2 regions of the Marinomonas gallaica genome follow, and region 1 is predicted to be linked to the other one. Evidence: predicted binding sites of a transcription regulator. Region 1 holds the regulator's gene; the other holds the start of a gene.
The links. Region 1 encodes FliA, which starts transcription of late flagellar genes. Its sites were predicted from a motif close to CTAAAGTTNNNNNNNNNNCNGCCGATA; they were not measured.

Region 1 (13,555 bases):
TACGATATCCCTGTGATACAATCGCCAGAATTAACCCGTGCGGTTTACAGGCATACTGAAATTGGGGATGAAATTCCAGAGGGGTTGTTTCAAGTGATTGCTCAGTTGCTGGCTTATGTCTATCAAATTAGAATGGCCCGAACGGGAGAGAAGCCTCCTGAGCGTATGCCGCAATTAGAAGTACCAGAAGAATTTCAATGGAACGGGGAGCGCTAATTTGATGAACCGAGGTATGAGTGGAATTTGATCGCCAGCGATTAGGTGGGCAAATGAAAGGCATTCTAAGTGGTAACTTAGGTGTTCCTTTTATTCTCTTGGCACTGCTTGCCATGATGATATTGCCACTGCCACCTTTTCTACTTGATGTTCTATTTACCTTTAATATTGCGTTAGCGATAGTGGTTCTATTGGTGGCTGTATATTCCATGCGACCATTAGATTTTGCTGTTTTTCCAACGATTTTGCTGATTTCAACCTTGATGCGACTGGCGTTGAATGTCGCATCGACCCGGGTTGTGCTGTTGAATGGCCATGAGGGTGGCGATGCCGCCGGAAAGGTTATTCAAGCCTTTGGCGAAGTGGTGATTGGTGGTGACTACGTTGTGGGTTTTGTGGTTTTTGCCATCTTGATGATCATTAACTTTGCCGTGGTGACGAAAGGTGCAGGGCGTATCTCGGAAGTAAGTGCCCGATTTACGCTGGACGCTATGCCTGGTAAGCAAATGGCGATTGATGCGGATTTGAATGCTGGCATGATTGACTCTGATCAAGCTAAGCAGCGCCGCGATGAAATAGCGGCTGAAGCGGAATTTTACGGTTCGATGGATGGTGCGTCGAAGTTTGTGAAAGGTGATGCCGTCGCCGGCCTGATGATTTTAGGTATTAATATTATTGGTGGTCTGGCCATTGGTATGGCGCAGCATGGCCTGTCATTTGTGGAAGCTGTTCAGGTCTACTCTCTTCTGACTATTGGTGATGGACTTGTTGCTCAGTTGCCTTCTTTAATGTTATCGACCGCGGCTGCGATCATGGTTACTCGTGTTAATGAAGCGGGTGATATGGGGCAGCAAATTTTTGGTCAGATGTTTGCCTCATCTAAAGCGCTTTATGTGGCAGCGGGCATTTTAACGATAATGGGCGTCGTACCTGGCATGCCTCATTTTTCGTTTCTATCATTGGCCGCGTGTGTTGCAGGTGGTGCTTACTATATTGAATACCGCAAGAAGATAAAAGCCCAAACAAAAACAGCCTCCAAAGGGGCTAGCAAAGGCGATTCTAGTGGGGCTCAGCCCCCCGCGGAAAGCAAAGACTTGAGCTGGGACGATGTTGCGCCAGTGGATATGCTTGGCTTAGAGGTCGGCTATCGTCTGATACCTCTTGTCGACAAAAGCCAAGGTGGGGAGCTGCTTTCGCGAATCAAAGGTGTTCGTCGAAAGTTGTCCCAAGAACTGGGTTTTTTAGTGCCTAGTGTGCACATACGAGACAATTTAGATTTGATGCCTAATGCATACCGAATTACCTTAATGGGCGTGAGTCTTGCGGAGGCAGAAGTGCACCCCGATAAAGAATTGGCGATCGATCCAGGTCAAGTGTTTGGTAAGGTAGATGGTATTCCTGGTAAAGACCCATCATTTGGTTTGGATGCTATCTGGATTGATACAAAGAAGCGCGACCAAGCGCAAACCTATGGTTATACCGTGGTGGATGTGAGTACGGTTGTGGCGACGCATATTAACCAAGTGATGCAGAAGCATGCATTTGAGTTGATCGGCCATGATGAAGTTCAGCAATTGCTTGGTTTGCTTAAACAACATAACCCTAAATTAGCAGAAGAGTTAGTGCCCAATGCTGTGCCTTTAAGTGTGTTGCTAAAAGTGCTGCAAAACCTGTTACAAGAAAATGTTCCGCTTAGAGATATGCGTACTATTGCCGAAGCAATTATGGGTGTACAGCCAAAATCACAAGATCCGATGATCTTAACGTCAGCCGTACGTACAGCGTTGTCACGCATGATTATGCAATCATTGGCTGAAGGTGTCGAAGAAGTGCCGGTTATGACACTGGATCCTCAGCTTGAAAAAATGCTTATGCAAACGGTTCAGCAAAGCCAGCAATCTGGAATTAAAAATGAAGAAGCGCTTATTCTTGAGCCTCAAATGGCAGAGCAGTTACAAAAGTCTTTCCGTGAACATGCAGAGCAACAAGAAGCAATGGGAAATGCGCCCATACTCATTGTATCGGCTCCCATAAGACCTATGTTAGCTCGTTTTATGCGTTATGGTGGCGTTGGAATGTCTGTGCTTTCCTATCAAGAGGTGCCTGATAACAAGCGAGTGACGGTGGTCGCTGTCATTGGCCAGTGAATTAAGGAAAAGCATTGATTTTCTAGCTATATTTATGAAAACCTTTCGGGTAAGCTATGGATTTGTATGCATAAATAGACTTAAAGGACTGGTATTAAATGCAGTATAGGCGGTTTAGAGCTCCCGATATGCAAAAGGCGATACGTAAGATACGTGAAGCCGTCGGGCCTGATGCTGTCATTATGTCCAATAAGCGTCTGCCAAGTGGTGAAGTTGAAATCGTCATTGCAATCGATTATGACGGTTCGATGACGCCTAGTACAAACCACAAACCAGACCCAGTACAGCGCAAAGCTCCCCAGCAGCCGACAACGCCAGAGCCTAGTGCGCATTACAAAGAGCGTCTAGAGCAGGCACGTGGTATGGCTCCGCAATCTTCAAAGCCTAAGGGGGACGTGTATGAAGTCTTTGATGATGTCGCTCCGCCTAAACAAAAACCTGCGAAAAATCATTACGTTGATGATTACGCCCCCACATCAAACAACTATGAATCTGATCCTGAGCCTTCTATTCAAGAAGATCTATCTTTAAGGAGTCATGTTCGGGAGCGCCCGTCACCTGACGAAGAGAAGCTTCGAGCTATGGAAAAAGAGCTCGAGCAAGTTCGTCGGCTATTAGAGCAGACTCAACAAGATAATCAGCAAGTTGTGGCTCAAGCTTCTGCAGCCAAAAGACAAACCTACGATCAGCGGCTTCAAGAACAATTAACAACGTTAGGATTATCAGAGAAAGTCATTGATAAAATCATGTCGGATTTGTCTTTGACCGGAAGAGAGGAAGACTGGAAAAAAGCGCTTTCTCATTTGGCCGACAGTATTCCTATACGTTCTACAGCAGAGGCCTTCAGTGGTTGCATTGCATTTATGGGGCCGACAGGGGTGGGGAAAACCACGACAATAGGCAAAATTGCTGCTCAGTATGTTTTAAAATACGGCTCTAATAATGTGGTATTAATTACTACGGACACCTATCGTATAGCCGCCCATGAACAGCTTCGTACGTTCGGACGGATTTTAAATGTCCCTGTTGAGGTCGTGAATGAGTACACTGATTTGAATGAAGTGTTAGATAAGTATTCAGATTACTCGCTAGTGCTTGTTGATACAGCGGGTATGAATCCAAGGGATCAAAACCTTGAGCGACAGCTTGCTATGATGAAAAGAGCGCGTGGGTATTTAAAGAAATTGTTGGTTTTACCCTGTACAAGTCAGCGTCAGGTGTTAAAGACTGTTGTAGATGTCTATTCTCAGATACAGTTAGACGGTTGTGTTTTAAGTAAAATTGACGAATCAGCTTCCCTAGGTGAAGCGATTAGTGTTGTTATTGAAGAAGGCTTGCCGGTTATGTATGTTGCATATGGTCAGCGAATTCCCGACGATATAGAACCTGCACGAGCGCACAACTTAGTCAGTCGTGCGGTGTATACTGCTGAGCAGTTTGGACAGCTCTATGGGTCACTGAAGTATGGGAGTTAGTAAAAATATGTTATTTGGCAGAGCACTACAGCGAACTATATAGTACATTTAAGTTTGTACGCTCTCGGATAATAAATTTAGAGTTGTAGCATATCAAGACGCGAAGATGGATGTAGCATGTACACAAAGAAGGCGACGTTATCGATTGATGCGATTGTGCTGAAATATGATTCTCTAGTGAAAAAAATCGCTTATCATCTGTTGGCTAGATTACCAAGCAGTGTTGATATCGATGATTTGATTCAAGCTGGGATGATGGGACTTATTGAAGCCTACAAGCGATTTGAATCGACTAAAGGTGCTTCATTTGAAACCTACGCAGGCATTCGTATTCGTGGCTCCATGATGGATGAAGTGCGTAAAAGTGATTGGGCACCGCGTTCGGTAAGACGAAACAGTAGAGCCGTGGCGAGTGCCATTCGCGAAGTAGAGTCGTTCAGTGGTCGTGAAGCAACAGACCTTGAAGTTGCATCTCACATGGACATTAGTATTGACGAATATCATGATATTTTGCATTCGTCTATGTCGACCCAGTTGTTTAGTTATGAAGAAATGTTGGATAGTGAAACAGGTAGCCATGAGCTTGATATTAAAGTAGATGGTCATACCAGCCAGCCTGATCACTTAGTAGAAGAAGCTGGCTTCCAAATACATCTTGCTCAAGAGATAGAGCGATTACCAGAGCGTGAAAAATTGGTTCTTTCGCTCTACTATAATGATGAATTGAATTTAAAAGAAATTGGTGCCGTATTGGGCGTTAGTGAATCGCGTGTCAGTCAAATACACAGTCAAGCGGCGATGCGTTTACGCTCTCGACTCACGGATTGGCAGGATTAATTACTATGATAGAAATGACTTTACCTAAGGGTTGTGGAGGTTGCATTGGATAAAAATATGAAAATCCTGATTGTTGATGATTTCTCAACGATGAGACGAATCATCAAAAATCTACTGAGGGATTTAGGATTTACCAATACAGTCGAAGCGGATGATGGAACGACTGCACTGCCTATTCTCCAAACAGGCACAATTGATTTTCTTGTGACTGACTGGAATATGCCTGGAATGACAGGTATTGAGTTGCTTCGCGCTGTTCGTGCTGACGAAAAACTAAAAACTACTCCTGTCTTAATGGTAACTGCGGAAGCGAAACGCGATCAGATTATCGCAGCTGCTCAGGCTGGGGTGAATGGCTATGTTGTTAAGCCTTTTACCGCAGTGGCCTTAAAGGAAAAGATTGAAAAGATTTTCGAACGTATTGATTCCGCAAAATAGGGGCTGTAAATGTCTAGTGAAAACGAGTCAAAACTTGGAGAGTTCGAAACTGTTGTAAAAGATGGTGCCGTAGACTTGCTCAACAAAATTGAAGTCGGTGACTTTAGTGGTGCGATCAAGATTATCCAAGAGTTAAGCGAGGCTCGGCATAATAGCTTTTACAATGAGGTTGGTTATCTGACACGCAGCTTGCACGATGCGATTCGTGATTTCCAGCTCGATTCAGTGGAAATGATGGTGCAAAGCGGTGCGGCCCCAGCGGGTGCTGATAAGGATTCTCCGACGCGTATAACGGATGCGTCAGATCGCTTGAATTACGTGATCGAAATGACCAGTTCTGCTGCGAATAAAACCATGGATATGGTCGACAGTAGTGTACCTGTTGCAAGTGAACTGCAAACCCAAGCTAAAGCGTTACATAAAGATTGGAGCCGATTGATACAGCGAGATCTTACGCCACAAGAGTTTCGCGATTTGTATAAGCGAATTGATGCATTCTTGAAGCTTACCGATGAAAGTGCCACAACCTTGCATGACAACCTTAATACCATACTGTTAGAACAAGGTTACCAAGACTTAACAGGACAAGTAATTACACGAGTTAACGAACTGATACGTGACGTAGAGGAACGTTTAGTCCATCTTGTATCTGTTGCGGGTAGAGTTGACAGTATCTCTGGTATGGAGCATGAGGCAGAGAACAAGGAACGTGACGACGATCGAGGCCACGGGCCAGCGATTAATAAGAATGATAACCCTGAAGTACTGAATAACCAAGACGAAGTCGACGATTTGCTTTCGAGTCTTGGTTTTTAATAGGAGCTGCTGCGGATGAGTTTCGAGGTTGATGAAGAAATTCTACAGGATTTTTTAGTAGAAGCTGGAGAAATCCTGGAACAGCTCTCAGAGCAATTAGTGGATTTGGAACAAAATCCGGAAGATACTGGATTGTTGAATGCAATCTTCCGTGGTTTCCATACAGTTAAAGGCGGCGCTGGTTTTTTACAGCTGACTGCGCTGGTTAACTGTTGTCACTATGCGGAAAACGTCTTTGACATATTACGTAACCACCAACGTAAAGTCGATTCAGAGTTAATGGACGTGGTACTGCAAGCTCTAGATGCTGTGAATGAAATGTTTGAAACTGTTCGTGCAGGTGGTGAGCCTGAACCAGCAGACCCTCATATCATTGAGTCTTTAAGTTTCTATGCTAAGCCACCTTCTGAAGATGAATTGAATAGTGATTCAGATGAAGACGATGTTGAAGAAGACGTTGTTGAAGAAGAGGTTGAGCCTGAAGCAAGCGACGAGCCCGAAGCAAACGACGAGCCAGCAGCAGATTCTGTTCATGAAGATATTTCAGATGATGAATTTGAGTCTTTGCTAAGTGCATTAGGTTCATCAGACAAGCCTTCTGAATCACCGAAGGCTAATAATACTGAACCGGATTCAGATGAAATTACGGAAGACGAATTTGACGCGTTATTAGATCAGTTACATGGTGGCAGTGCCCCTGGCATTGATTCGACTGAATCTGATGCAGCGCCAGCCGCTGCGACGGCAGCCAGCTCTGATGCCGATGAAATTACGGAAGATGAGTTTGAGGCGCTGTTAGATCAACTGCATGGTGGAAGTGCTCCTGGTATAGCGGAAGAAGGGGAAGCCAAAGCAGCTGAAGAAGCGGTCTCAGATGCACCAAAAGGTGATGCTGGGGCGAGTTCTTCTGAATCGGACCTCATCACAGAAGACGAATTTGAGCAACTTCTTGATAGCTTACATGGTAAGGGGCAAAGCCCTAAAGAAGATGTAGCTGCAGCGTCAAAAGCAGAGGACAAAAGTGCTCCTAAGCCTAAAACGGAAGAGAAACCGAAAGCTACTAAGCCAGAGCCTGAGAAGAAAGCTGCGAAACCTAAAGCTGCTCCTAAAAAGCCAGCTGCGCCTGCAGCAAAACCCGAAACAGCTGATGTAGAAGCCAAAGAAAAATCTCAGCATGCGCCAGTTGTTCAAGAGACAACGGTACGAGTTGATACTAAACGTCTCGATGACATTATGAACATGGTAGGTGAGCTTGTATTGGTTCGTAACCGCCTAGTTCGCTTAGGTCTTCAGAGTGACGACGAGTCTATGAGTAAAGCCGTTGCTAACTTAGATGTAGTGACGGGCGATTTACAAAATGCTGTCATGAAAACACGGATGCAGCCAATCAAGAAAGTGTTTGGCCGCTTCCCTCGAGTTGTTCGTGATTTGGCGCGTAATCTGAAAAAAGAAGTGAATTTAGAGCTTCGGGGTGAAGATACCGATTTAGATAAAAACTTAGTTGAGGCCCTAGCTGATCCTTTGGTCCACTTAGTGCGAAACTCTGTAGACCATGGTGTAGAAGCGCCAGACGTGCGGGAAGCCAAGGGTAAACCGCGTGTAGGTCACGTTATTCTATCTGCTGAGCAAGAAGGCGATCATATCTTACTGTCTATTGATGATGATGGTGCAGGTATGGATGCGGATGTATTGCGTCGTAAAGCGGTAGAAAAAGGCTTGATGGACACAGATGCCGCAGAACGACTTTCTGACGATGAAGCGTTTAACTTGATATTTGCGCCAGGTTTCTCAACCAAGGTTGAGATCACCGATGTATCGGGTCGTGGTGTTGGTATGGACGTTGTGAAAACGAAGATCTCACAGTTGAACGGTACGTTAGAGATTAAATCCGTTTTAGGTCAGGGTTCTCGTTTCAGCATCAAAGTTCCATTGACTCTAGCCATCATGCCAACCTTGATGGTTATGCTGAATGATCAGGCATTTGCCTTCCCTCTTGTCAGCGTTAATGAGATTTTCCATTTAAATCTTAACAAAACAAATATTGTAGATGGTCAGCAGGTTGTGGTTATTCGCGGTAAAACCTTGCCAATCTTCCATCTGAAAAACTGGCTGATTAAAGGCGCTGCATTCGACGAGAAACCGGCGGAAGCACATGTTGTCGTGGTTCAAGTTGGCATGAACGAAGTCGGTTTTGTGGTTGACCAATTAGTGGGGCAAGAAGAGGTGGTTATCAAACCACTAGGCAGAATGCTGCAGGGTACGCCTGGTATGGCGGGTGCCACTATCACTGGTGATGGTCGTATTGCAATCATTCTTGATGTGCCAAGTATGCTGAAGAGCTATGCTTCACGCTAGACAAGTTACAGGAGCTGTATTATGCCAGTGAAGGTGCTGGTCGTTGATGACTCGGGATTCTTCCGACGTCGTCTAGTAGAAATCTTTAGTGCTGATCCTCGCTTGCAAGTGGTCGGGACAGCCAATAATGGCAAGGAAGCTGTTGATAAGGTCAAAGCACTGTCTCCTGATGTTGTGACGATGGATTATGAAATGCCTGTTTTGGATGGCATTTCGGCTGTTACAGAAATTATGAAGAGTAAGCCAACGCCTGTGCTTATGTTTTCTTCGCTGACCCATGAAGGTGCTCGAGTTACACTTGATGCACTCGAGGCGGGGGCTGTCGACTTTATGCCGAAAAACTTCGAGGATATTTCTCGAGACTCGGCTGTCGTTAAGCATACCTTAGTGGAGCGAGTTCTAACGGTTGCTAGAACTAGGACCGGTGGTATTTCTAAGCCGATTGCAAGAGCTGCAACCAAAGTTGCACCGCGACCGATTGTTGTGAGCGGTGATCGAGGCGTCATTATTCCACGCGCCCGCAAGAAAGTAAGTTTGGTTGCTATTGGTACATCTACTGGTGGCCCTATGGCACTGCAAGCTGTCCTGTCAAAGTTGCCTAAGGACTTTCCTGCGCCTTTAGTATTGGTCCAGCATATGCCTGCAGCCTTTACTCATGCGTTTGCTGAGCGGTTAAATAATATTTGTCAGATTACCGTTAAAGAAGCCGAAGATGGCGATAAGCTTAAACCTGGTGTGGCTCTGCTTGCTCCTGGTGGAAAACAAATGATGGTGGATCCTCGTAACGGTGGGTGCGTTCGTATTCTTGAAGGTGATGAGCGGTTGAACTATAAACCTTCTGTTGATGTCACTTTTGGATCGGCATCTAAGTGTTATCCAGGAAAAGTATTGTCAGTTGTTATGACAGGGATGGGGGCAGATGGTCGTGAAGGTGCTCGTATGTTGAAGAATTCTGGTTCTCGAGTTTGGATTCAGAGTGAAGACTCTTGCGTTATTTACGGTATGCCTCAAGCCGTCGAGAAAGCCGATTTGGCAGACGATGTGATTCATTTAGATCATATTGGCGAGCGAATTGTTAAAGAGGTTGGCTAGTGGATTTTCTAACGCTAGGTGGGTTGATTGTTGCCTTTGCGTCGGTATTTCTAGCGAATTGGCTAGGAGGAGGGGAAGTTGTTTTACTGCTGAACCTTCCTTCGGCCATTATCGTTGTTGTCGGAAGTCTAGGCGCCGCGTTAGCGCAGAGTAGTCTGCATGAAGCTATTGCCGCGTTACGTATGCTTTCTTGGTCGTTATTCCCTCCTGTTTTTGATCTCAGTGGTAATCGTCGTACGCTGAATCAATTGGCTCACAAAGCCAGACGTTTTTCTATTATCGCTTTGGAAGACGATGTTCAATCGCTAAATAATGAATTTGCAATTCGAGCGATGCAAATGGCTGTTGATGGGGCAGATCCAGAGCTTCTTTCTGATCGATTACATGACGAAGCTGAGCGTATTCGAGACCGCCGCGGTAGCTATATCAGCTTTCTCGAGTCAATTGGTGGTTATGCACCAACGCTTGGTATTATGGGGTCTGTATTAGGCTTGATACAAGCCATGGCAAATCTAGACAGTCCCGAGGCCTTAGGGCATGGTATCGCGGTGGCTTTTGTTTCAACATTGTATGGTCAGGGGTTTGCGAATCTAGTGATTTTTCCTATTTGTCGTAAACTTTATCGCTATGCTGATCTTGAACTACTAAACAACCAAATGTTTATTGATGGTATCCATGGAATAGCAATTGGTAAGCATCCACAACGGCTTGATTTGGAATTAAGCGGTTATGAGTGATGGTCGCCGCCGAAAGTCTCGTAACCGTGGACAAGATGCTCCTCACCAAGACCGCTGGATCCTTTCCTATGCAGACTTTATAACACTTCTTTTTGCCTTCTTTGTTGCTCTTTATTCGATTTCCTTAAAAGAGGCAGGCAATGAAAAGGTATTAAGTGAAACATTGAACGGTGTGTTTGATGCAGTTCAAAAGTCGATAAAGCCAATTAATATTGGTCAACCAGTGGCTACTCAGCCAGAGAGTGAGCGATTATTAGAGGTTGCTCCTGCCGAGCAATCTGAAGCTGAAAATCCTCCTGGTGAAGTTGAGGGCAAGAGTCCGCTATACGACGCACTCAATAAGTCGATTAATTCTCAATTTCCGGTTCTACAATCATCTGGCCAAGTATCTATCACGGAAGATGCTAATTGGATTACCTTAGATATGAAGTCATCACTTGTATTTGACCAAGGGGACTTTGAGTTAACCAATGAAGCCGTTGCTTTGATGATCGTAGTTTCCAGTATATTACGATCTTATCCAGCGCCAATCTTGGTGCTTGGCAATACGGATGACTTACCTACAAATTCGACTAGAATTCCTTCTAACTGGCACCTTTCAAGTTTACGTGCAGCTTCTGTTGTTGATGAGTTGACGTATCGCGGTATGGACCCTAAGTTGTTAGCACCTATAGGCTTTTCGAGTGAAAACCCGCAGGTTCGTAATAGCAATGACTTTGCTAGAGCACAAAATCGCCGGGTAACGTTAAAAATCAGTAAGCGTCAGGCGGATAACTTGTATGATTACTTGTTTAACTAGCGAGTTAATGTATATGATTGTGTTGCAATAATTACGTAAATTTCTTGCATAACATCTAAGGGGTCGGTGTGCACATTTGGGCGGTGGCAAATCAAAAGGGTGGCGTGGGGAAAACCACAACAGTTGTTAGTTTATCCGGCTTACTAGCGGATGCTGGCCATCGAGTATTAATGATCGATCTTGATCCCCATGGTTCATTGACTAGTTATTTTCGCTTTGATCCTGATTCCATTGAGCACAGTGGTTATGATTTATTTCAAGTAAGTGGCAAGATCCCAGAAGAGTTACCGCGTTCTGTTATTCTAGAAACAGGGCATCCTAATTTATCTTTAATTCCGGCATCAACCGCGCTTGCGACTTTAGAGAGACATGCCCAAGCACAAGGTGGCATGGGGTTAGTTATTTCAAAAACGCTTGCCATACTATGGGACGATTACGATTATGTTTTAATCGATAGTCCTCCAGTGTTGGGGGTGTTGATGATCAATGCGTTAGCGGCTTGTCAGCAGCTGGTGATTCCTGTGCAAACGGAGTTTCTAGCAATTAAAGGCTTAGAGCGAATGATACGCACCTTGACCATGATCAATAGAGCTAGAAAAAGACCTGTTCCTTATACGATTGTGCCAACACTATTTGATCGTAGGACTCAAGCATCTAATAAAAGCTTACGTAGTTTGAAAGATTTATATGAAGACGCCGTATGGCATTCTGTCATTCCAGTAGATACCAAACTACGAGATGCGAGTACAGCAGGGGTAGCTCCCTCTGCATTGGATGCTAATGCTCGAGGTGTGAAAGCTTACGCCAGTTTGATGGATACTTTACTAAATCCATCTGGTTAAAAAGAATGAAAGATACTAAAACGAAAGACTATACATTAAATGGCCCACAACAAGCGCTGCAGAGCTATTTAAACGACTTATTACAGGAATCGACGTTCTCGGAGCCTGAGCTTCTTGCTGAGCAGACTGAACCAGCTGAACAAGAAGCAATGTTAGAAAATACCGAAAGCACTATTGAAGATATTAGCTCTGTTGAAGAAATTTCTGAGAAAAGCTTTGATAAGCCTGAAAGCGATGGGGTTGAAGTCGAGTCACACGATTCAGCGGGATTAGATTACCAAGCGTTGGATGCATCATTTGCTGACTTTGAAACCGCGATTCAAACGATCCAAGCGGAATATGAAGCCCCTTTATTACAAGAAGCCGAGATCCAAACTTGGGATATTGAATCTGATCTTGCTGCACTTGCTAATGATTCATTTGAAGAAGTAGAGCAAGAGCAAGAAGCTCTTTTAGAAAATGTTGAGGTCACTCAAGACGAAGATGCTTTCGTAGAGGATGTCGCCTCTGAAACAGAGTTGTTAGATGAGACTCTAATGGAAGATACTGTTGAGCCAGAGCCAGAGCCAGAGCCAGAGCCAGAGCCAGAGCCAGAGCCAGAGCCAGAGCCAGAGCCAGAGCCAGAGCCAGAGGAGCCAGAGCCAGAGCCAGAGCCAGAGCCAGAGCCAGAGCCAGAGCCAGAGCCTTCTAAATATATAGCGAAAACAGAGCCGCTACCTTGGTCTCAAAGTCGTTTTGAATGCCTATTATTTTATGTTGGTGCTTTAAAAATTGCTGTGCCATTGGTTGAGTTAGGTGGTATCTATCAATCAAGCGATGAAAAACTCACAGAAATATTTGGTCAGCCTAAATGGTTTATGGGCATGGCCAATGTGGGTGAGCATAACATTCGTACGGTTGATACAGCACGATGGGTAATGCCGAATCACTATGAAGGTGAGCTCAAAGAACACTTTAAATTTGTGATTCAACTAGACCGCTCGGATTGGGGGTTAGCCTGTGAGAAAGTTGCTGAAGCAATCTCGCTGGAACCGTCTCAAGTGAAGTGGCGCTCGGATCGAAGTCGACGTCCATGGTTAGCCGGTACGGTAATTGATCATATGTGCGCTATATTAGATGTACAGGGTTTTATCGAGTTACTGGAAGACCCAGATAACGGTTTTCGTAAACATTTGAAAGATTAAGCTTGTGGAGGTCGTGATGTCGACAGGTATCGCTTTAAAAAATGAAGTTAAAGAAAACGATGATCCAATGCTTCAATGGGTAACATTCCGCCTTGAAAACGAGACTTATGGCGTCAATGTAATGCAAGTGAAAGAAGTGTTGCGTTATTTAGAAATAGCGCCTGTTCCAGGTGCACCTTCCTTTGTGTTAGGTATTATCCATCTTCGTGGTACCGTTGTTACCGTGATTGATACCTGCCAGCGTTTCGACTTAGCCTCAGGTGAAATCTCAGACGCAACGCGTATTATGATTCTTGAGGTAGGCGGCCATGTGATCGGTATCTTAGTGGATGCCGTGTCCGAAGTTGTTTACCTACGACAGTCTGAAATTGAAGTATCGCCAAGTGTGGGGAATGATGAATCGTCTAAATTTATTCAAGGTGTCTGTCATAAAAATGATACTTTGTTGATTCTTGTAGATTTAGATAAAATGCTTTCTGAAGATGAGTGGAGCGAAATCGCTTCTATTTAGAATGAAGAGAGTTTCAAAAGGCGATTAATGGAATCTCAATGGGTTTTTAACTTTTTGCTGGTGCTACAATTTTTATTGCTTGTAGCGTTAGCAGTGTGGGCATTTC
Region 2 (18,913 bases), 140 kb from region 1:
CGTATAACCCGATTCTTGATGAAGACGGTAACGTTGTCCAAGTCATTAAATTTGCTTCAGACATCACTCAGCGGGTGTCCATTGCATTAAACGCGGTAGATATGGCTGCTGCGACCTCAGAGCAAACCAGTCAAATTACAACCAATGCGGTTCAAGTATTAAGTGAGGCTGTGCAAACCTCTCAAAACATTGCTGCACAAGTGACTGATGCGACTAATGTAGGCAACCAGTTAATGACTCAGTTTAAAAACATCGCTGATATTGTTGTGACGATTCGATCTATTGCAGATCAGACTAACTTATTAGCATTAAATGCTGCGATTGAAGCTGCTCGAGCGGGGGAGGCTGGTCGAGGGTTTTCCGTGGTAGCAGATGAAGTGCGCCAGCTTGCCAGTAATACTTCTGATGCCACTTCTGAGATTTCTAAAGTTGTTGAGCTCAATCATCAATTGATTCAACGTATTGATAGCGCATTAACCTCTGTATCAGGGATCGCTATGCATGGTGAAGAAAGCATCGCTCATGTCTCAAAAGGGCTTGAAGAAGTCAAAGATGGTGTAGAGCAATTTGTACAGATGGTCGAAGCAATGCGTCCTTAACGAAAAACTGAGAATGGTGTCCTCACCAGGACTCGAACCTGGAATAGCCGCTTAGGAGGCGGCAGGTATATCCCGTTTACCTATGAGGACATGCTGCGCAGTATATCAATTTGATGTGAATATACCAATACTGAATATTGCTATCTAGCTTATTGTTTTATATAGATTTTAATAATAGGAGGAACGGGCGCTTACTAAGCTCGGCCAATTGTATGCTTGCTGCTGATAGGGCGCGTGTTGCCGTTTGAGGTATAGACTTTGTTTTTGCGGTTATGGCCTTGCAGCATCTCAAACAAGGTTTTATTGCGTTTCTGTAATGTCGCTAAGATCCGAGCATTGGTATTATTTTCGCGTTTGCATTGGTCGAGTAGCGTATTACATTGTTCTACCAAGGCTTTTATATCGCTCATGTTAGGTTGTTCATCTAGCCATACTAGGAACTGTGCATCGGAAGGGTTTTTGTGATCAAGAATGCCAAACTTGATTAACATGCTGTGACGTTTTGCATTCGCAGTATCGATGTTGTCGAGCAAAGTTTTCTTTTCGGAAGCAAGTTGAAGAATATCATCTGGCGTAGCGGTCGCTAGCGCGGAACGTTCACGCAACAAAACCTCGGACAATTGTTCGAGGTTCTCTTTGATCTGGGTAAGCAGTGGGGCAAGCGGGATCATAATAAAAATTTAGCGCGTTATGAGCTAAATAATGCATCCATAGACAGCATGTTGCTGGCTAGTTTTTCTGTATCGATCTTGTATTCGCCGGCCGCAATGGCTTGCTTGATTTGCTCAACCTTATCCATGTCTACATTTGCCTCTGAATCAGAGCCTTTGACTTGTAGAGATTGCGCTACATTACTTAGCTGAACCGTATCATCAGATAAACCTTCTTTACTGTTTACGTTAGAAGTCTGAGATGAGTTGGTTGCTTCTTCTTTTTGAAGACGCTCATTTTTGTTGGTCGATAGGGCAGGTTGTGTACCTACGCCAGAAATATTAATTGCCATGTTGCTTGCCTCCAGATTTAGTCCGCTAACTCAGTTATCGGTCATGCGCGTTCAAACTTTAGATATTTGTTTGAACTATTTTCCAACCGAAGATAGCAAGTCGCTATTACTCAGTAGTTTACTAAAACCTCAGCATCACTGACAACTTTTCCGTATATAATTCGACCAGAACTGGTGTTTTTTACACGTATTTGCTGACCTTTTACGCCATCTTCTAACGCCACGCCATTCATTTTTACAACAATACTGTTGCTTTGTGCCGTTATTAACACGTTACTGCCTTTTTTTACCAAATTTGGGCGCTCTGTCACATGATCTGTTATGAAGCTATTAATACGGATGTTACGCGAGGCAATCAATCCGTAAGGTGGATTAGAGCTGGTATATAAGTGGCCCCGAAGTGATGATAAGTCAACTTCACCGATGCCTGTGTTTTGTTCATTAATGCGGTCCCCGCGGCCAATAGGAGACGTGGCTTTGATGCCTTCTATAAGAATATTTTGCTCGACAGGCACATAGGACTTCCACGTTGGAGCGTCACAACTGATGGAATAGGTCGTACGGTTTACTGCATCAGGTCGTTGGTTCTCTATATGTATATCGTGACTGCACTCAGGTAGGTAATTTAATGCGACTTTATTCTGAACCTGAATATGAATTCGAGCATCGGGATAGGTGTTTTGTAACCTTTTGTGTTCAACCTGTGCGATGAATTGTTCTATTTGAGTTTCTATTTGTGACGCACTACTCCCAGTAGATAGAAAAAAGAGTAATATGGTCAAAAGCTTGACGCGACCCATCGTTAATCTCCAAGGATGTCGACAAGGGTTAGTAAAAATTACAAAATCACTCTATCATTTGATGAAGGGTTTTCATAACAATAGGGTTTCTCCCTTCATATTTGAGCGTATATTTTAGGAGGCTTTATGGCCGGAGTTCTCGAGAGCGTAAATCAGCGTACCCAACTCGTCGGAGAAAACCGTCTAGAACTTTTGCTTTTCCGACTGAACGGTAAGCAGATTTACGGTATTAACGTTTTTAAAGTGAAGGAAGTGCTACAGTGTCCAAAGCTAACAACGATGCCGCACAGCAGTCCTGTTGTTAGAGGCGTTGCGCATATTCGTGGCGGCACCATTCCGATCCTTGATTTAGGTTTAGCAACAGGTGCCAGCCCAATTGAGAATATCGAAAACTGTTTTGTGATCATTACTGAGTACAATCGTCGAATTCAAGGTTTCTTGGTGCGTGGTGTTGAGCGTATTGTGAACATGAATTGGAGTGATATTCAGCCGCCGCCGAAAGGGCTGTCTAACGACAACTATCTGACGGCTGTTTGTCAAGTCGATAAAGAGATGGTTGAGATCATTGATGTCGAACAGATCCTTTCTGAGGTCGCGCCAACGCGCCAAGATATTTCAACCGGCATCGTCACCGACGATGTTCAACTGAATGCCAAAGAACATCATATCTTAATCGTTGATGACTCTTCTGTAGCGCGTAAGCAAATTAAGCGCTGTATGGAGCAAGTCGGTTTTGCAACGACGGTTCTTTGTGATGGTAAAGAAGCGTTGGATTACCTGAAAAACTTAGTGGGCGATGGTGTTGATGTAACAGATCACTTCTCAATGGTTATTTCGGATATCGAAATGCCAGAAATGGACGGTTACACGCTGACGACTGCGATTCGAAATGATAGTCGTCTACAGGACTTGTTTATTCTATTGCATACCTCATTAAGTGGTGTGTTTAACGAAGCAATGGTTAAAAAGGTAGGAGCAGATGGCTTCTTGGCTAAATTCCAACCTGATGAACTTGCGCGTATCGCCATTGAAACCGTTGCAGCAAAAGAAGAAGCTTAAACAAAAGCAGCGGTAAAATTTGGTGACTTGCTGTTAAGGAGCATGAATGCTGAGTAGTTCGAATACTATCTCGCCTCAAGGGTACGATCGCTTTCGTACATACCTAGAGAAAGAGAGTGGCATATCGTTAAGCGATAACAAGCAATATTTAGTTGCCAGTCGCTTGGGTAAGCTATTGGAGCGCGAAAAATTCTCTAAAATTGAAGAGTTGGTCGATGCGTTATCGCGAGGTGGTCGTACGTCTAAACTTCGGGAAGAAGTGATCAATGCGATGACCACTAACGAGACGTTATGGTTTCGAGATGCGCATCCTTTCAAGATCTTAAAAGACGTTATTCTGCCTCAATTTGATAAGCGCCCAGTAAAAATTTGGTCTGCGGCTTCTTCTACGGGTCAAGAACCGTATTCTATCAGCATGATATTAGAAGAGCTTAAACAGTCCAAACCTGGTTTGCTTAAGGCTGGGGAACGTATTGTGGCGACGGATATTTGTACCAATATCCTCAAGCATGCTAAGCAGGCTGAGTACGATAGTTTAGCGATTGCTCGTGGTTTGAGCCCTGAAAACCAAAAGCGCTACTTTGATAAATTGAGTGATACGACGTGGAAGGTAAAGCCAAACATTGCTTCACGAGTAGATTTTCGTCACCTTAACTTGATTGACTCCTTTTCGTCGTTAGGTAAGTTTGATGTGATTTTTTGTCGTAACGTACTTATTTACTTCACTGCTGATACAAAGCTGGATATTTTAAAGCGTATGCATTCGGCACTGAATCCTGGAGGGTACCTTTTCCTAGGAGGTTCTGAAGCGTTAAGTGGCTTGTCCTCTATGTTTGAAATTGTTCAGTGTCATCCTGGTATCGTTTACCGCGCGAAATAGTCTTCGTTTACATCTGTTTTCAGAAAACGGCAACTTATATTAAGTTGCCGTTTTTTTGTTTGCCGCCTATTGCCACCTTTGATCTTTTTGTTTCTTATCTTGTTGAAAATAAAGGTTATTTTTTATTGGCATCTTATTTGCTTTGTATTTAAGCATAAAGAATGTTGAGTTGTCTTTTACGGAGTTTATATGTCGATTTCTTTCAAAGAAGCGTTTGCTGGGCACGATCAAATGTTGTTGTTTCGTACCGCACGTGCGTCTGTGCTAGCAAACAACATTGCAAACTCAGACACGCCAAATTACAAAGCGCGTGATATGTCGTTTGAATCGATGTTGTCTACTGAAAGAAACCGCATTTCATTGTCAGGCAGTGACGATCAGCACATTGCTGGTCAGAGTTCTCTAGCCGGCAGTGACGAACTCTTGTATCGCAATCCAAGTCAGCCCTCACTAGATGGCAACACAGTGGATATGCAGCGCGAGCAAGCAGAGTTCACTCAGAATTCGTTGCAATTTGACACAAGCTTTATGTTTTTAGATAGAAAAATCAGCGGCATGAAGAAAGCGCTGACTGGAGGACAATAATAATGTCATTGAATAATATTTTTGCCATTTCCGGTTCGGCGATGAGTGCCCAAACGATTCGTCTGAATACTGTTGCGTCGAATATTGCCAATGCTGATAGTGTGGCAAGCTCTGCTGATCAAACCTATCGTGCGCGCAAACCTGTGTTCGAGCAAATGATGACACAAGAAATGCGAAATCGTGGCTGGAATGCTTCGGATGATGTGATGGAAGGTGCTTCAGGTATGGGGGTGAACGTATCTGGAATCGTGGAATCGGATGCCCCTCTTCAGCCTCGTTATGAGCCTAATAGCCCAATGGCGAACGAAGAAGGTTATGTGTTCTACCCAAATGTGAATCCAGTAGAAGAAATGGCCGATATGATGTCTGCATCGCGCTCGTTTCAAACCAACGTTGAAATTATGAACTCTGCAAAAAGCATGATGCAGAGAATGTTGACCTTAGGTCAGTCCTAAGGGGGTGAATGATGTCTGATATCAATACAAATTCAGCTTTGTCGGGTCTTATTTCTAAATATGGCACCGATGAAGCAAAAGCAAAAAACGGTATTACCAGTACGACGAGCACCGAAAGCTCTGAAGGCATTGGTAATCAAGATGTCTTTTTGCAGCTGTACATTGAGCAGCTAAAAAACCAAGATCCGACCCAGCCTCAAGAAACTGGGGATATGGTCTCGCAGATGGCCGAGTTTAGCTCGTTAGAACGTTTAACCAGTATGGCCTCAGAAATGTCCAATATGACTGAAGCGTTGATGTCGAACCAAGCGTTAACGGCTTCTACACTGGTTGGGAAATCTGTGTTTGCACCTCAAAGTTCGGCTACTATTACAGAGGGTAGTGCGGTTCAGATTCGCACTTCTTTTCCGGATGATGCGTTGACAAATAAACTGGAAGTGACTGACTCAGCAGGGCAAACCGTAAAGACCATTGATTTGCTCAAGGAAGAGTTTGCTTGGGATGGTACGAACGACGCTGGAGAAGCAGTGCCAAGTGGTGAATACAACTTTAAAGTGACTTCGCGCAATGCAGATGGTGAAGTAACAGAGTTAGATACAGAATTACCTGCTCGCATTAACAGCGTTACGATTAATGGCGAACAAGGTACTACACTTAATGTTCAAGGTGTCGGCAGTCTTAAACTGAGCTCCGAACTTGAGATTATCGGTTAGCTGAGGAGTTAATTATGGGTTTTAATACAGCACTTTCAGGTATCAAAGCGTCCGCTGACTTTCTCAGCACTACGGGTAACAATATTGCCAACTCGGATACAACGGGCTTTAAAAAATCACGTGTAGAGTTTGGTGATTTATACAATACCAATGTGATTGGTGCTGGTAGCAGCAATACAATTGGTAGCGGTGTGGCCGTAAATAATATTGCGCAAGAGTTTTCATCGGGCAATATCTCTTATACGGATAACAACCTAGACCTAGCAGTTGATGGTACAGGCTTCTTTGTTTTGGATATAGGTGGTACGCAAGCGTACACTCGTGCAGGTGACTTCAAGCTAAATGAAGAAGGCTACTTGGTGACGAATGATGGTGCCAATGTGCAGGGCTATAACGCTAACAATGGTATTGTGGGTGGTGCGCTCGAAGATCTGCAAGTGCCAACAGAGCGAATTGCGCCTGAAGCCACAACAGAAGTTAATTTAGAATTTAACTTAGATAATAGCTCAGAAGATGAGCCTCCTTATATTGCGGCTTCTTTTGATCCGGGTGACCCTGAGACATATACCTATACGCAAACGGCAAACACAGCACCTGCTCCTCCTGCGACGCCTCAAGCTGTAACGCTTTACTACTCTAAAGCTGAGGCTCCGAATACATACCAAGTGCATGCGACTGTAGATGGCGAAGAAATAGATCCGGTTACAGGTACGGCGTACTTATCTGAAACCTATGTTACGTTTGATGATGCTGAGGGATCTTTTAGTGCCACGGCAGCGGGTGGTGGTACAGCAATTCCTTTTGCGCCGATATATACGGGTACTACACAACCAAATACGGGTGACTTAGGAGATCCTGCTGCTGTGTTAGGGATTGCAGTGGCTGGTTTGACGTTTGATTTTGATGGTACTCAGCCTGACATATCAACGCCTGATAATTTTGCACGAGAGGCTTTTGATCCAGCGGATAACAGTACTTACACTTACGGCAATTCCAATACCATTTATGATGCCTTAGGTGAGGAACATACCATTGGTTACTACTTTATTAAGCAAGGTGAGAATAATACTTGGGAAATGAAAGTGACAGTAGATGGGGAGGTGAATAATCCAGTGCCGCAGCCAGTTCTTGATCCTGTAACAGGCTTACAGCAAACAGACCCTGTTACAGGCGATCCGCTGTTCGAGACGGTTCCCTATTTGCCAGAAGATACGAATGTCCAATTTGACAGTGAAGGTAAGATTATTGGTGCTTACACTGGCTATGCTCCGTATGCTGTGCCAAGTCCAGCGCAGTTGAGTATTACGGGTTGGGATCCAACCAATGCCAACGCCGAGCTAGAGATCGATTTGGGGAAATCTACTCAATATGCACTTTCTAGTTCAGATACCTTTTCACAAGATGGTTATGCAGCAGGTGAACTACAAGGCGTTAGCTTTGATGAAGATGGGATGCTGATTGCAAGTTATACCAATCAGCAAACGGCTGTATTAGGTCAAATTGCGTTAGCGAATTTTGATAACGTAGATGGGCTGACGCCAGCGGGGGATACCTCATGGGTGGCAAGTTCTGACTCTGGAGCGGCAAATGTTGGCAAGCCTGGGACTGGTACCTTCGGCAGTATCCAAGGTGGCGCGTTAGAAGAGTCTAACGTAGATATCACTGAGGAGCTGGTTGCCTTGATTGAAGCGCAGCGTAACTATCAGGCGAACTCTAAGACGTTAGAGACCGAAAATACCGTGACACAGACGATTATCAACTTACGTTAATCAATTTTAGTGACGCGAAAGCCCAGCCTATGCTGGGCTTTTTTGTGTCTGTCACTTTTGTTTGTGAACTTGGCACGTAATTTGTTACACATTCCCTATAAGCGAATTTAAACGCAGTTTGAAGAGTGAATTAGGATATGGACAGAGCACTGTATTTAGCAATGAGTGGTGGCACCCAAGTAATGAATGCTCAAGCCATTCATGCCAACAACTTAGCAAACGTCTCTACAACTGGCTTTCGTTCTGATTTTGAACAAGCGCGCTCTATGCAGGTAAATGGTGATTTTCACCCTTCAAGGGTTTATGCCATGACTGAAAACCCTGGAACAAATTTCGACACTGGGCCTATGCAACAAACTGGCAGGGCGATGGATGTAGCTGTTCAAGGAAAAGGCTTTATTGCGGCTCTGGATGCAACAGGACAAGAAGTGTATACCCGCTCAGGAGATTTGCAGCTTACCGTTTCAGGTCAGTTGGTCACTGGGACAGGGTTGCCCGTAGTTGGAGCGGCTGGCCCTATTTTTTTACCACCACTCGACGAGATTGCTGTCAGTGAGGATGGCACCATTTCGATTATTCCTCAGGGCGGTGACGGTACTCAGATGACAGCATTAAACCGTTTGAAACTTGTTTCTGCGGACCCTGAAATGCTAACGAAGGGTGAGGATGGTTTGGTGCGTACTAAAAGCGGCGAGATGCTGCTTGCGGATAACAGCGTTCAAGTGATTTCCGGTTTTTTAGAAGGCAGTAATGTTAACGCCGTTGAAGAGATGACCAGCATCATGGAGTTGTCACGCCGCTTCGAAATGAACATCAAAGTTATGAATACTGTGCGTGAGAATGAAAACGCATCGGCACGAATTCTTGAACGTAGCTAATAAGCTAGCGATTCTAAAAAGATAAGGAGCACACAATGCATTCAGCACTATGGGTTGCCAAAACCGGTTTGTCTGCGATGGACAAACAATTGTCCACGATTTCCAACAATCTAGCTAACGTATCGACAACGGCGTTTAAAAAGGACCGTGCGGTATTTGAAAACCTCATGTATCAAACACTGAGAGCGCCTGGTGGGTTGTCTTCGCAAAACACAGAGCTGCCATCAGGATTGCAGATGGGGGCGGGTGTGCGTGTGACCGGAACGCAAAAGAACTTTGAAGAAGGTGATTACAACATCACGGACCGTCAGCTTGATGTGGCGATACAAGGTGCAGGCTTTTTTCAAGTGGTTCAGCCGGACGGCACGATGGCTTATACCCGTGATGGCCAGTTTCAATTAAACAGTAACGGTGATTTGGTGGATTCAAGTGGTTTATTGATTGAGCCTGGTATATCGATCGATTCTGATGTGGTTGAAATCAATATTGCCGAAGATGGGATAGTATCTGTGCTCAGAGCTGGGCAAACAGACATGGAAGAAGTGGGCGCTCTTAATATCGCTAACTTTATTAACCCTACGGGTCTAAATTTTCTAGGCAGTAACCTTTATGGTGAAACCACAGCAAGCGGTGCGCCGATTGTTGGAGTGCCTGGGTTGGATGGTTTGGGCTCATTAAGTCAAGGGATGCTTGAATCGTCTAACGTGAACTCGATTGAAGAGCTGGTCAATATGATTACCACACAGCGTGCTTACGAAATGAACTCGAAAGTGATTTCCGCTGCAGATGGTATGCTCAGTTTCGTTAATCAACAGTTGTAGAGGTTTAATCCGATGCGTTACTTGTTTGCGTTATTTCCATTGGTGTTGGTGGGATGTGCGGCGGTGGAACCTGCGCCGGTTTCGGATGATCCTTATTACGCGCCTGTCATTCAGCCATCCATTCAGTACACACAAACCAGCGACGGTGGGATTTACCAAGCGGGCATGGGTGACGTATTTTTTGGTGACAAAAAAGCGCGTCAAGTAGGAGATATTCTGACGGTGAGTTTGTCTGAAAGTACCAGCTCTACGAAAACGAATGCGGCATCGGTTTCAAAATCTTCTTCTGCAACGATTCAAAACCCTACGATTTTAGGGTTGCCGATTGGCTTAGATACAAGCTTGCCTGGTATGAACAGTGATTTCTCGGGTAACGCGAATGCCAATCAAAGTAACAGTCTGTCTGGTAGTATTACCGTAACAGTTTATGAAGTGTATCCAAATGGGTTGCTAGCGGTAAGAGGTGAGAAGTGGATTACCTTGAATCGTGGTCAGGAATACATTCGTTTATCTGGTCTTGTTCGAGAGGAAGATATAAGCTCTGACAACACGGTAGAATCTACTCGGTTAGCCGACGCACGAATCGCCTACTCTGGTACGGGTGAGCTGGCATCTGGTAGTGAACAGGGTTGGTTAACACGAGCGATTAATACAAGCTGGTGGCCTTTCTAATTATAAAGAGAACGTGAACATGAAGACCTTTTGCTTAACACTAATATTGATGATCTTTACGAGTGAGGCGGTGGCCGAGCGTCTTAAAGACATTGCAAGTGTGGCAGGAGTGCGCGAAAACCAATTGTTTGGCTATGGGTTGGTGATTGGTTTGAATGGCACGGGCGACGATACCGATTTTACCAATCAAAGCTTCATTAGTATGTTAAATCAGTTTGGTATTAATCTACCGGATGGAGCGAATACCGACTCTGATAATGTTGCCGCGGTATCATTGACGGCGACTTTGCCGCCATTTTCTAAGCCAGGGCAGTCGATTGATGTCACGGTGTCTTCCTTAGGTAACGCCAGCTCATTACGAGGTGGAACACTACTGTTGTCTGCTTTGAAAGGTGCCGATGGCCAAGTTTATGCGATTGCTCAAGGTAATCTTGTCGTTGGCGGTCTTGGGACCGGCGGAGCTGATGGATCTCGTCAGTCAATTACGACGCCAACAGTGGCGCGTATTCCGAATGGTGCGAGTGTAGAGAAAGCGGTCGCCAACAGTTTTAATCGTGGCGATACGTTAACGTTTAATTTAAATCGCCCAGACTTTACAACGGCGAAGCAAGTGGCTGATAAAATCAATGGTTTGCTAGGCCCTGGTGTCGCTCAATCTTTAGACGCGACCTCCGTTCGTGTGACCGCGCCGCGTGACCCCTCCCAGCGAGTTACTTTTTTATCTATCCTAGAAAATCTCGAGGTTGAGCTTGGTCGTGAACGGGCGAAAATTGTCGTCAACTCACGTACTGGCACCATTATTATTGGGCAAGATGTAACGGTTTCACCTGCAGCGGTTACCCACGGCAGTCTCACTGTTACAATCAAGTCAAATCCTGAAATAGGGCAGCCTGGTATCCTGCCTGGTGCCGGTCAAGAGCTGGCCCCTCGACAAGAGATTGAGACAGACGAAGAAAGTGGCCATATGTTTGTCTTCACACAAGGTGCTTCGTTAAATGATATTGTTCGAGCCGTTAATCAAGTGGGGGCAGCACCGGGTGATGTGATGGCCATTTTGGAAGGGCTAAAGCAGGCTGGTGCGCTCAACGCAGACTTGGTTGTGATTTAGGGGGAATGATGAGCAGAATCGATAATAATGCATTCTTTGCGGACTTTAACTCTCTTGCTAGTTTAAAGCGTCAAGCGCAACAAGACCCGGATGCAGCGCTTAAAAAGGTTGCTCAAGAATTCGAAGCCATCTTTATTAATATGATGTTTAAGAATATGCGTGAAGCCAATGAGAATATTGGTGGGGGGTTATTCGATAGCACGCAAACCAAACAATATACCGAGATGATGGATACTCAGATGGCCCAGTCCTTAGCGAATGCTGGAGGCATTGGTATATCAGAGTCTTTGATTCGACAGTTACAGGGGCAAGGATCAGGTGTTTCTAGCCCTGACCTGAATGACGCCTCAGATTCAGAGACTCACTTCTTGCGTAGCTTGCCTACGCTCGATGCGGAACGCATACGAGCGGTTGCCAAAAAAGCCGCGGAAGATTTTACGGGTGCAGTTCAAACGCCAATTTCGTCATCATCAGTATCCGCTAAAGATGTCGCATTTGATTCGCCAGATCGCTTTGTCGAGACGCTTTGGCCTCATGCTCAGAAAGCCGGTGAAAAGCTAGGTGTTGATCCAAAAGCAATATTGGCTCAGGCTGCGTTAGAGACAGGCTGGGGGAAACATCCAATTGCTAAATTTGATGGTAGCCCTAGTTATAACCTGTTTGGGATTAAAGCAGATCAGCGTTGGTCGGGGGATCGAGCAACAGTAAATACGCTTGAGTTTCGCGATGGCGTAGCCCAGAAAGAAAAAGCAGCGTTTCGTGCCTATGATTCTTTCGAGCATAGTTTTGATGATTATGCCAATTTTCTACAAACCAGTGAACGGTACCAAAATGCCCTGCAAGCAGGGGATGATGCGGCAATGTTTGCCGCTTATTTGCAGAAAGGCGGTTATGCTACAGACCCAAACTATGCCGATAAGATTTCCAATATCTTATCAAGTAAGTGGTTTAAATCTCTTTTATAACAATAGCTTGAGCGTTTCATTTTAGAGCGTTTGGTTTATTTTTAGATTAAATTCAATTCTGGTAAAGTAATTGCATCAACTGTCGATATAGAAGTATACGCACTCGCGTTTTTGTATCTAAGAGGTTGATAGCATGTCTAGTCTATATTCCATTGGTTTGTCCGGTTTGCAGTCGAGTACAGCACGTATTACGACGACAGGTCAAAACACCGCAAACGTGGATACGGAAGGATACAGTCGTCAAAATACCGCGACGGTCAGTCGCTCCGGTGGCGGAGTGCTGGTTCAAAATACCGATCGGATTGTGAATCAGTACCTTAACCAGCAAGTGTGGAGTGATACTTCTAACCATAGTTATTATGAGAGCTACCATTCAATGATGTCGTCATTTGACTCCATTGTGGGAGAGGAAAGTGTCTCGATTAGTAGCTACTTAGACAATGCCTTTAGCTCTTTGCAGAAAGCAAACAGTGATCCAACCGATAGTGCTTCCCGAGCTCATGCATATTCTAGTTTCCGTGAAATGGTTGCTCAGTACAACGAATTGTCAGGTTATGTGTCTAACCAGCGCGAGTTGGCGAGCGATGAGATTTCTACGAATGTCGATAGCATCAATAATATTACCGAGCAAATTGCATCGTTAAATAAGCAAATATTTAAACTTGAGTCGACGACACAAAACTCAGCGAATGAGTTACGTGATCAGCAGGAGCAGCTGGTTAAAGAGCTCTCTAGCTTTCTCGAAGTGAAAGTAAAATACGATGACAATAAGCTGATGACAGTGAATTTGACCTCTGGGCAGCCTTTGGTTCTGCAAGATGGTAATAATGAACTAGCGTTAACGAGCAATCCCAAGAATCCTGATGCACCAATAGGAATCGAGTTAAGCTTTGGTCGTTACGAAGTCAATATTCCCACTGATGAGCTTGGCGGTTCTATGGGGGGATTAATAGCTTTTAGAAATGAATTTGTTACCACCGCTGAACGTATGTTGGGTCAGCAAGCGTTAGTGTTAACTGACACAATGAATCAGCAAAACCAGTTAGGCCTAGATTTCAATGGTGAATACGGCATTAACTTGTTTTCAACGGCCCCGATCAACACTGTAAACAACCCAAATAATAATGATGCTTCGGCTAATATTGCAGCTCGAGTCACGCCAGGTGCTTCGAGTGAGATCACGACGGACACTTATGAAGTCGTAATGAATTCTCCTACGGAATTTAAGGTGGTCACCTACGACGATCAAGGCCGTATTTCAAGAGAGTCAGGCGCAATTGATATCTCTGGCGCAGCGTCAGGTGATTATTTTACGGTTCCGGAATTTGGTGTAGATATTCAAATTAATTCGCCTACGAATTATTCGTCTGATGATCGATTCCAATTTTTGCCAACGAAAAATGCGGCGTCATCACTGCGTTTAAGTGCTCGTAGTGGCGATGATTTTGCTTTGGCGGCACCAATTTCCGTATCCCGCGGTGATCAGAATTTATCCGAAGCATCGATTAGTATTTCTTCTATTACGAGTACTGATCCATCTGCTTCGGCTTTTACTCAAAGTGGTGGTTTATATAATTATGCGCCTCAATCACTGTCATTTGACGCCAACGGTGATGTGACCGTATACGACGGTAATGCTCCAGCGAACATCCTTGCTGGCCCTCAAACATTGACCGACTATACTGATATTTTAGAGGAATTAGGGTTAGCAGCGGGAGCCGGATTTGATATCAATCTAGACGGTCCTCCCAAACCAGGCGATAGCTTTTCAATCGGCTTTAATGCGGATGGCGAGTCAGATAACTTTAATGGCTTAATATTAGCCAACTTGCAGAATGAGTCGACAGTTGGTGGAACGCGATCTTATTCAGCCGCTTTTTCGTCGTTAGTCACAGAAGTAGGTAGTTTAACTGCTTCGCTAAAAACGAACTCCAGCTCGAGTGAAGTGGTCATGAATCAATCGGTTGCGGCACGAGATCAAGTATCAGCAGTGAGTTTAGATGAAGAAGCTGTCAATTTAATACGATTCCAGCAGTCCTATACGGCTTCTGCTCAGGTGTTGACGGCCGCCCAAAGTACATTTTCAACGCTTATTAGTGCGCTGAGGTAGGTAAATTATGCGAGTCACTACAAACCTGATTTTTAATCAATCTGAACTGTCCATGTCTAAGGCAAATGAGCGCTACCTAAAGGTTCAGGAAAAAATTGCTGCGCAATCGGACATAGTTCGCCCAAGTGATGATCCTAATGGTGCAGGGCAGTTGTTGCGCTATGGCGCTGATACAAAGTTACTGGAGCAATACGAAAAAAATATGACCTCGGCTACCAATGCTTTGGAGTACGAGTCAGTTGCTCTAGAAAGCTTGAATAGCACACTAGATGAAATCAATAAACGAATGATCCAAAGTAATAATAGTGCCAATTCCCAAGTTGATCTGGATACCTTGGCGGGTGAAATGGAAAACTTGCTGGCTTCCGTGGCTGATTTGATGAATTCCCAAGATTCAAATGGTAAATACATTTTTGCTGGGACAAATGCTAATTCGCCTGCTTTTGTAAAAGACGCTAGTGGTGCCTTTCAATATGCTGGCAATGAGGCGCAAAAAAACGCTCAAATTGGTGATAATGTTTCTGTCGCGACAAATGATTCGGGTAAGAAAGTCTTTCAAGACGCTTGGACGCGAAATACGTTTTCTGCTGCTTCCTCCGCTGGAACGGCATCGCTTTCCTATCGAGTTGAAGATCAAGGCGCCTACGATGATTTTATCAACAGTCAGTATGTGAATCCGTCACTAGGTGTTGTACCGTCTCCCAATGACTTTACGCTCACTACGACAGCAGGTGCTCCGGATCAATTTTCATTTCAAGACAGTTCCGGTAACGTTCTTGCATCAGGTGATTTTGTATCAGGTGAGCCTGTTACATTTAATGGCATGGAGTTCACGTTAACAGGTGCCGTCGGCAGTACGGTGAATTTTAGCTTGGATCAGCCTACACGTGACAACGTCATAAACCAAGTTCAATCGGCTATTGATGCGTTGCGTGATCCAAATTTAACGCCTCAACAAAAGAATGAGGCGCGCTTAAATGCATTCACGAGTATTGAGAATACGCAGTCAAATATTGCCACCGCTTCGTCATCTGTTGGTTCGCGTATCAACACGATTGATAACCGAACAGAGTACGGTGTGTCTAAGAAGGCTTTCAACCAAATTGCTCAAGAGAACATTGGTGGGCTAAATGTTTACAAAGCAACGACTGAGCTTGAGCTTAGCGAGACGGCGTTGGAAGCATCTCAGTTATTGTTCCAACGCATCAGCTCCTTATCATTGTTTAACTCATTGTAATGGTCTGAGGAAACACCATGACAACGTTCGATGTTTTAAGCTTATTTGGCGTAAATATCGATTTTGATTATTTTAATGCGTTTGAATTGGTCGATACGTTAGGTCTATATGGCCAAGTTCTAGGTACTGCTCGTGTTGGTAACTTGATTGAAAAGCATGGCGAAAAACATCATATAGTCAGTATTGCTATTCGTCAGGTGGCGCTTTCAGAGTTAAAGGGCGCCTTAGAAAATCGCATGCTCCCACACGATCCATCCTTTTACGAGCATCCCACTGCCATTACTGAGTATGAGCGCCGTTATGAGGCCGAAGACAAGTTGATTTTATTGTGCTTCTCTTTGGCTTTTGGAAAATCTGTTGTGGGTGTTCGTCGTTTGGAGGGGGCACAATTTTCAAAGTTGCCTCGCGAGCTTCTCTCAAAAAAACACAGCCTTTATCAATACTTTCGACAACTGCTTAATGATAATACGCGAGATTACGTGTTGAGTTATAAAGAAGGGAAAGTGGATTCACTTGAGCCTTCTGAGATAGCGTTACCTTTACCTTTCACTAATGCAGTAGAGCAATCTCAAGCGCTTGCTAAGCCTGTTATAGAGCCCGTAACGTTTGCGAAGGAGATCCAAACTGCCTTAGGTTTGATGTCGCAAGGTGTGGAGCTCATTACTAAGCAAGTTAAAGCTGTCTTTGCAGGACGGCAATTAGACTTGGATGCTTTTCATAAGTACTGTCATAAGCTGAATCTCTCTTATGAGCGTAATCCTAATGCATTGCTTGCAGTGCGACATATACAAGATACAGATGACTATATTGCTCAGCATGGCGTTGCCTGTGCTATTTTAGCGTGCCATATGGGCAGGGCTCTGCAGCTAGACGAACGTTTTGTTCACGTGATGACACTAGGCGCTCTGCTGTTCGATTTGGGGCGCTTCAAGCTACCTGAACTCATTACCAAAAAAACAGGCAAACTCACTGAAGCGGAGTTTCAGCTGGTTCGTAGGCATTTAAACTTTGGTGAGGTGTTACTAAACTCTAATGATAATGTTCCTAAAGTGATTTATCAGATGCTGTGGGAGCACCATGAACGTATGGATGGCTCAGGTTATCCTCAAGGTAAAATCGATCATGAAATATCAGTGTATGGCAAAATTGGCGCTATTGTTGATGCCTACGACTCTTTGACATCTGAGCAGTCTCATCGTCAAGCACTGACACCCGTTGAAGCGCTGGATAAAATGCAGATCGAATCAGGTTTAGCGTTTGATCCAAAGCTTATGTCTATCTTTGTGAATAGCCTTGGAAGTGTGCCTGTAGGCTCCTGTGTCGAGCTAAGTAATGGGCGTTTAGCTTTTGTTTTAACCCTAAACAATGCGCTTGAGCCATCATTGATAAGGCAGGTGTATAGCTTGACCTCAAAGACATTTATTCCTCCGACAGATTTACCTATTGATAAGGGAGAAGATGTTCTTATTGCAAGAACAGTATCTCCTTCATCTTACGGGTTGCGTTTTATTGATCATATTGGCTAATTTTTCTAAAGGTTTTGTTTTTCTGACCGTAAATGTAGTGACAGCAACGCATATTTTAATCGTTTATCAAAACTAAAAAAAAATCAAAAAAGAGTTAAAGGTTTTTTCAATAGTGACGATAACAAGAGTATGCAAGATGCAGCCAAATAACCAATTAAATCAAATGGTTGCAGTTGAAAAATTACGTTTCTAGGAGAACTTATCATGGCTTTATATGTAAATACTAACGTTTCATCAATTAATGCTCAAAACCAGATGATGAAATCTGGTAACACGCTTGATACTGCTTATGAGCGTCTGTCTTCAGGTATGCGTATCAACAGCGCCAAAGATGATGCAGCGGGCTTACAAATATCAAACCGCTTAACTTCGCAGATCAATGGTCTGAACCAAGCGGTACGTAATGCTAATGATGGTATTTCTCTGGCGCAGACAGCGGAAGGAGCATTAGACGAAACGACCAATATGCTTCAGCGCATGCGTACGCTATCGATTCAGTCTGCCAACGGTTCAAACACGGATGAAGACCGTGTTGCTCTGCAGCGAGAAATTGCACAGTTAGGAGCAGAAATTAATCGTGTCGCTGATACGACAACATTTGGTGGTCAGAAGTTGCTAAATGGCAGCTACGACGGTACTTTTCAAGTGGGTGCGGATGCCAACCAAACGATATCTTTCTCTCTTAGTACATCTAACACTGCTGGTACAGCTGGTGCTGGTTTCAATGTGTCGGGGATGAATACGGCTGGTTTAGCTGCGACTGCATTATCCATATCAACGGCTTCTAACGCGCAGTCAATGATCTCCATTATTGATAGCATGATCGCGGCAGTAGATGGGAAACGTGCGGAGTTGGGTGCGGTACAGAACCGTTTTAGTTCAACTATTAGTAACTTGAGCAACATTTCTGAAAACGTATCGGCGTCGCGCTCACGAATTCGTGATGCAGACTTTGCGCAAGAGACAGCAACATTGACCAGCGCACAGATATTGCAGCAAGCAAGCTCTACGATTCTTGCGCAGGCTAACCAACGTCCACAGTCTGCTTTGTCATTGCTTGGAGGCTAATTAGAATTAAAAAAAGAGCGGCTGATCAGGCCGCTCGCTTACGCGAAAGTAGCAATCAAATACCGGAGGCAAGAGGTTTGGCGAAGGTATCTGATGCTTTTTTCGATTCTATCTTCTAGAAGTAATTTTAAGCCAAGTGTTAGCGCACTTGGCTTTTTTTATGGAAGCTTGGCGAGCTTCCATAATATGTTTAGCAAAGGTTGTGCCAAGTGATGCTTGCTTAAGAGGGTGCAGCTTATGTATGAATTTAGTCGTTTTTTTATGAATTTAAGAAGAATAAAAACATAAATAGATCAGTGGCTTGCCGATATTGCGGTCCATTTTTGCCGAAAGCGGAAAAAAAAATCAAAAAAATGCTAAAGCTATGTTTGAGTATGCCGTTAACGATTACAAGAGGTTTAAGGTGTTAGTTGATTTGGCGATCACTTCACCGATTAAAGGTTCTGCTTGGCAGCAGGCCTAAATGGCGAAACTAGGAGGCTATTATGGCTTTATATGTAAATACTAATACATCATCACTGAATGCTCAGAATCAGATGATGAAATCTGGTAATACCTTGGATACTGCTTATGAGCGTTTGTCTTCAGGCATGCGTATTAACAGCGCCAAAGATGATGCAGCAGGCATGCAGATTTCTAACCGTTTGACGTCTCAGGTGAATGGT

Region 2: the regulator FliA is predicted to act here: its motif matches at 1,638-1,664, upstream of flgM (flagellar biosynthesis anti-sigma factor FlgM).

What each region holds. Positions count from the first base shown of each region.
Region 1 is NZ_CP187511.1:1,503,669-1,517,223, forward strand. It holds gene flhB (flagellar biosynthesis protein FlhB) at 1-216, shown strand, start outside; gene flhA (flagellar biosynthesis protein FlhA) at 270-2,363, shown strand; gene flhF (flagellar biosynthesis protein FlhF) at 2,492-3,838, shown strand; gene ACPUEK_RS07000 (RNA polymerase sigma factor FliA) at 3,956-4,675, shown strand; gene ACPUEK_RS07005 (chemotaxis response regulator CheY) at 4,733-5,113, shown strand; gene ACPUEK_RS07010 (protein phosphatase CheZ) at 5,123-5,929, shown strand; gene ACPUEK_RS07015 (chemotaxis protein CheA) at 5,945-8,284, shown strand; gene ACPUEK_RS07020 (protein-glutamate methylesterase/protein-glutamine glutaminase) at 8,306-9,376, shown strand; gene ACPUEK_RS07025 (motility protein A) at 9,376-10,113, shown strand; gene ACPUEK_RS07030 (flagellar motor protein MotB) at 10,106-10,912, shown strand; gene ACPUEK_RS07035 (ParA family protein) at 10,981-11,754, shown strand; gene ACPUEK_RS07040 (chemotaxis protein CheW) at 11,760-12,938, shown strand; gene ACPUEK_RS07045 (chemotaxis protein CheW) at 12,955-13,449, shown strand; gene ACPUEK_RS07050 (DUF2802 domain-containing protein) at 13,477-13,555, shown strand, end outside.
Region 2 is NZ_CP187511.1:1,364,666-1,383,578, forward strand. It holds partial or broken gene ACPUEK_RS06300 (PAS domain-containing protein) at 1-68, shown strand, start outside; gene ACPUEK_RS06305 (methyl-accepting chemotaxis protein) at 102-599, shown strand; tRNA gene ACPUEK_RS06310 (tRNA-Arg) at 614-689, opposite strand; gene ACPUEK_RS06315 (flagella synthesis protein FlgN) at 794-1,270, opposite strand; gene flgM (flagellar biosynthesis anti-sigma factor FlgM) at 1,288-1,602, opposite strand; gene flgA (flagellar basal body P-ring formation chaperone FlgA) at 1,713-2,402, opposite strand; gene ACPUEK_RS06330 (chemotaxis protein CheV) at 2,529-3,461, shown strand; gene ACPUEK_RS06335 (CheR family methyltransferase) at 3,508-4,341, shown strand; gene flgB (flagellar basal body rod protein FlgB) at 4,531-4,926, shown strand; gene flgC (flagellar basal body rod protein FlgC) at 4,929-5,381, shown strand; gene ACPUEK_RS06350 (flagellar hook capping FlgD N-terminal domain-containing protein) at 5,390-6,094, shown strand; gene ACPUEK_RS06355 (flagellar hook protein FlgE) at 6,109-7,863, shown strand; gene flgF (flagellar basal-body rod protein FlgF) at 8,001-8,741, shown strand; gene flgG (flagellar basal-body rod protein FlgG) at 8,777-9,562, shown strand; gene flgH (flagellar basal body L-ring protein FlgH) at 9,575-10,234, shown strand; gene ACPUEK_RS06375 (flagellar basal body P-ring protein FlgI) at 10,254-11,342, shown strand; gene flgJ (flagellar assembly peptidoglycan hydrolase FlgJ) at 11,351-12,307, shown strand; gene flgK (flagellar hook-associated protein FlgK) at 12,441-14,417, shown strand; gene flgL (flagellar hook-associated protein FlgL) at 14,425-15,654, shown strand; gene ACPUEK_RS06395 (HD-GYP domain-containing protein) at 15,672-17,180, shown strand; gene ACPUEK_RS06400 (flagellin) at 17,385-18,248, shown strand; gene ACPUEK_RS06405 (flagellin) at 18,734-18,913, shown strand, end outside.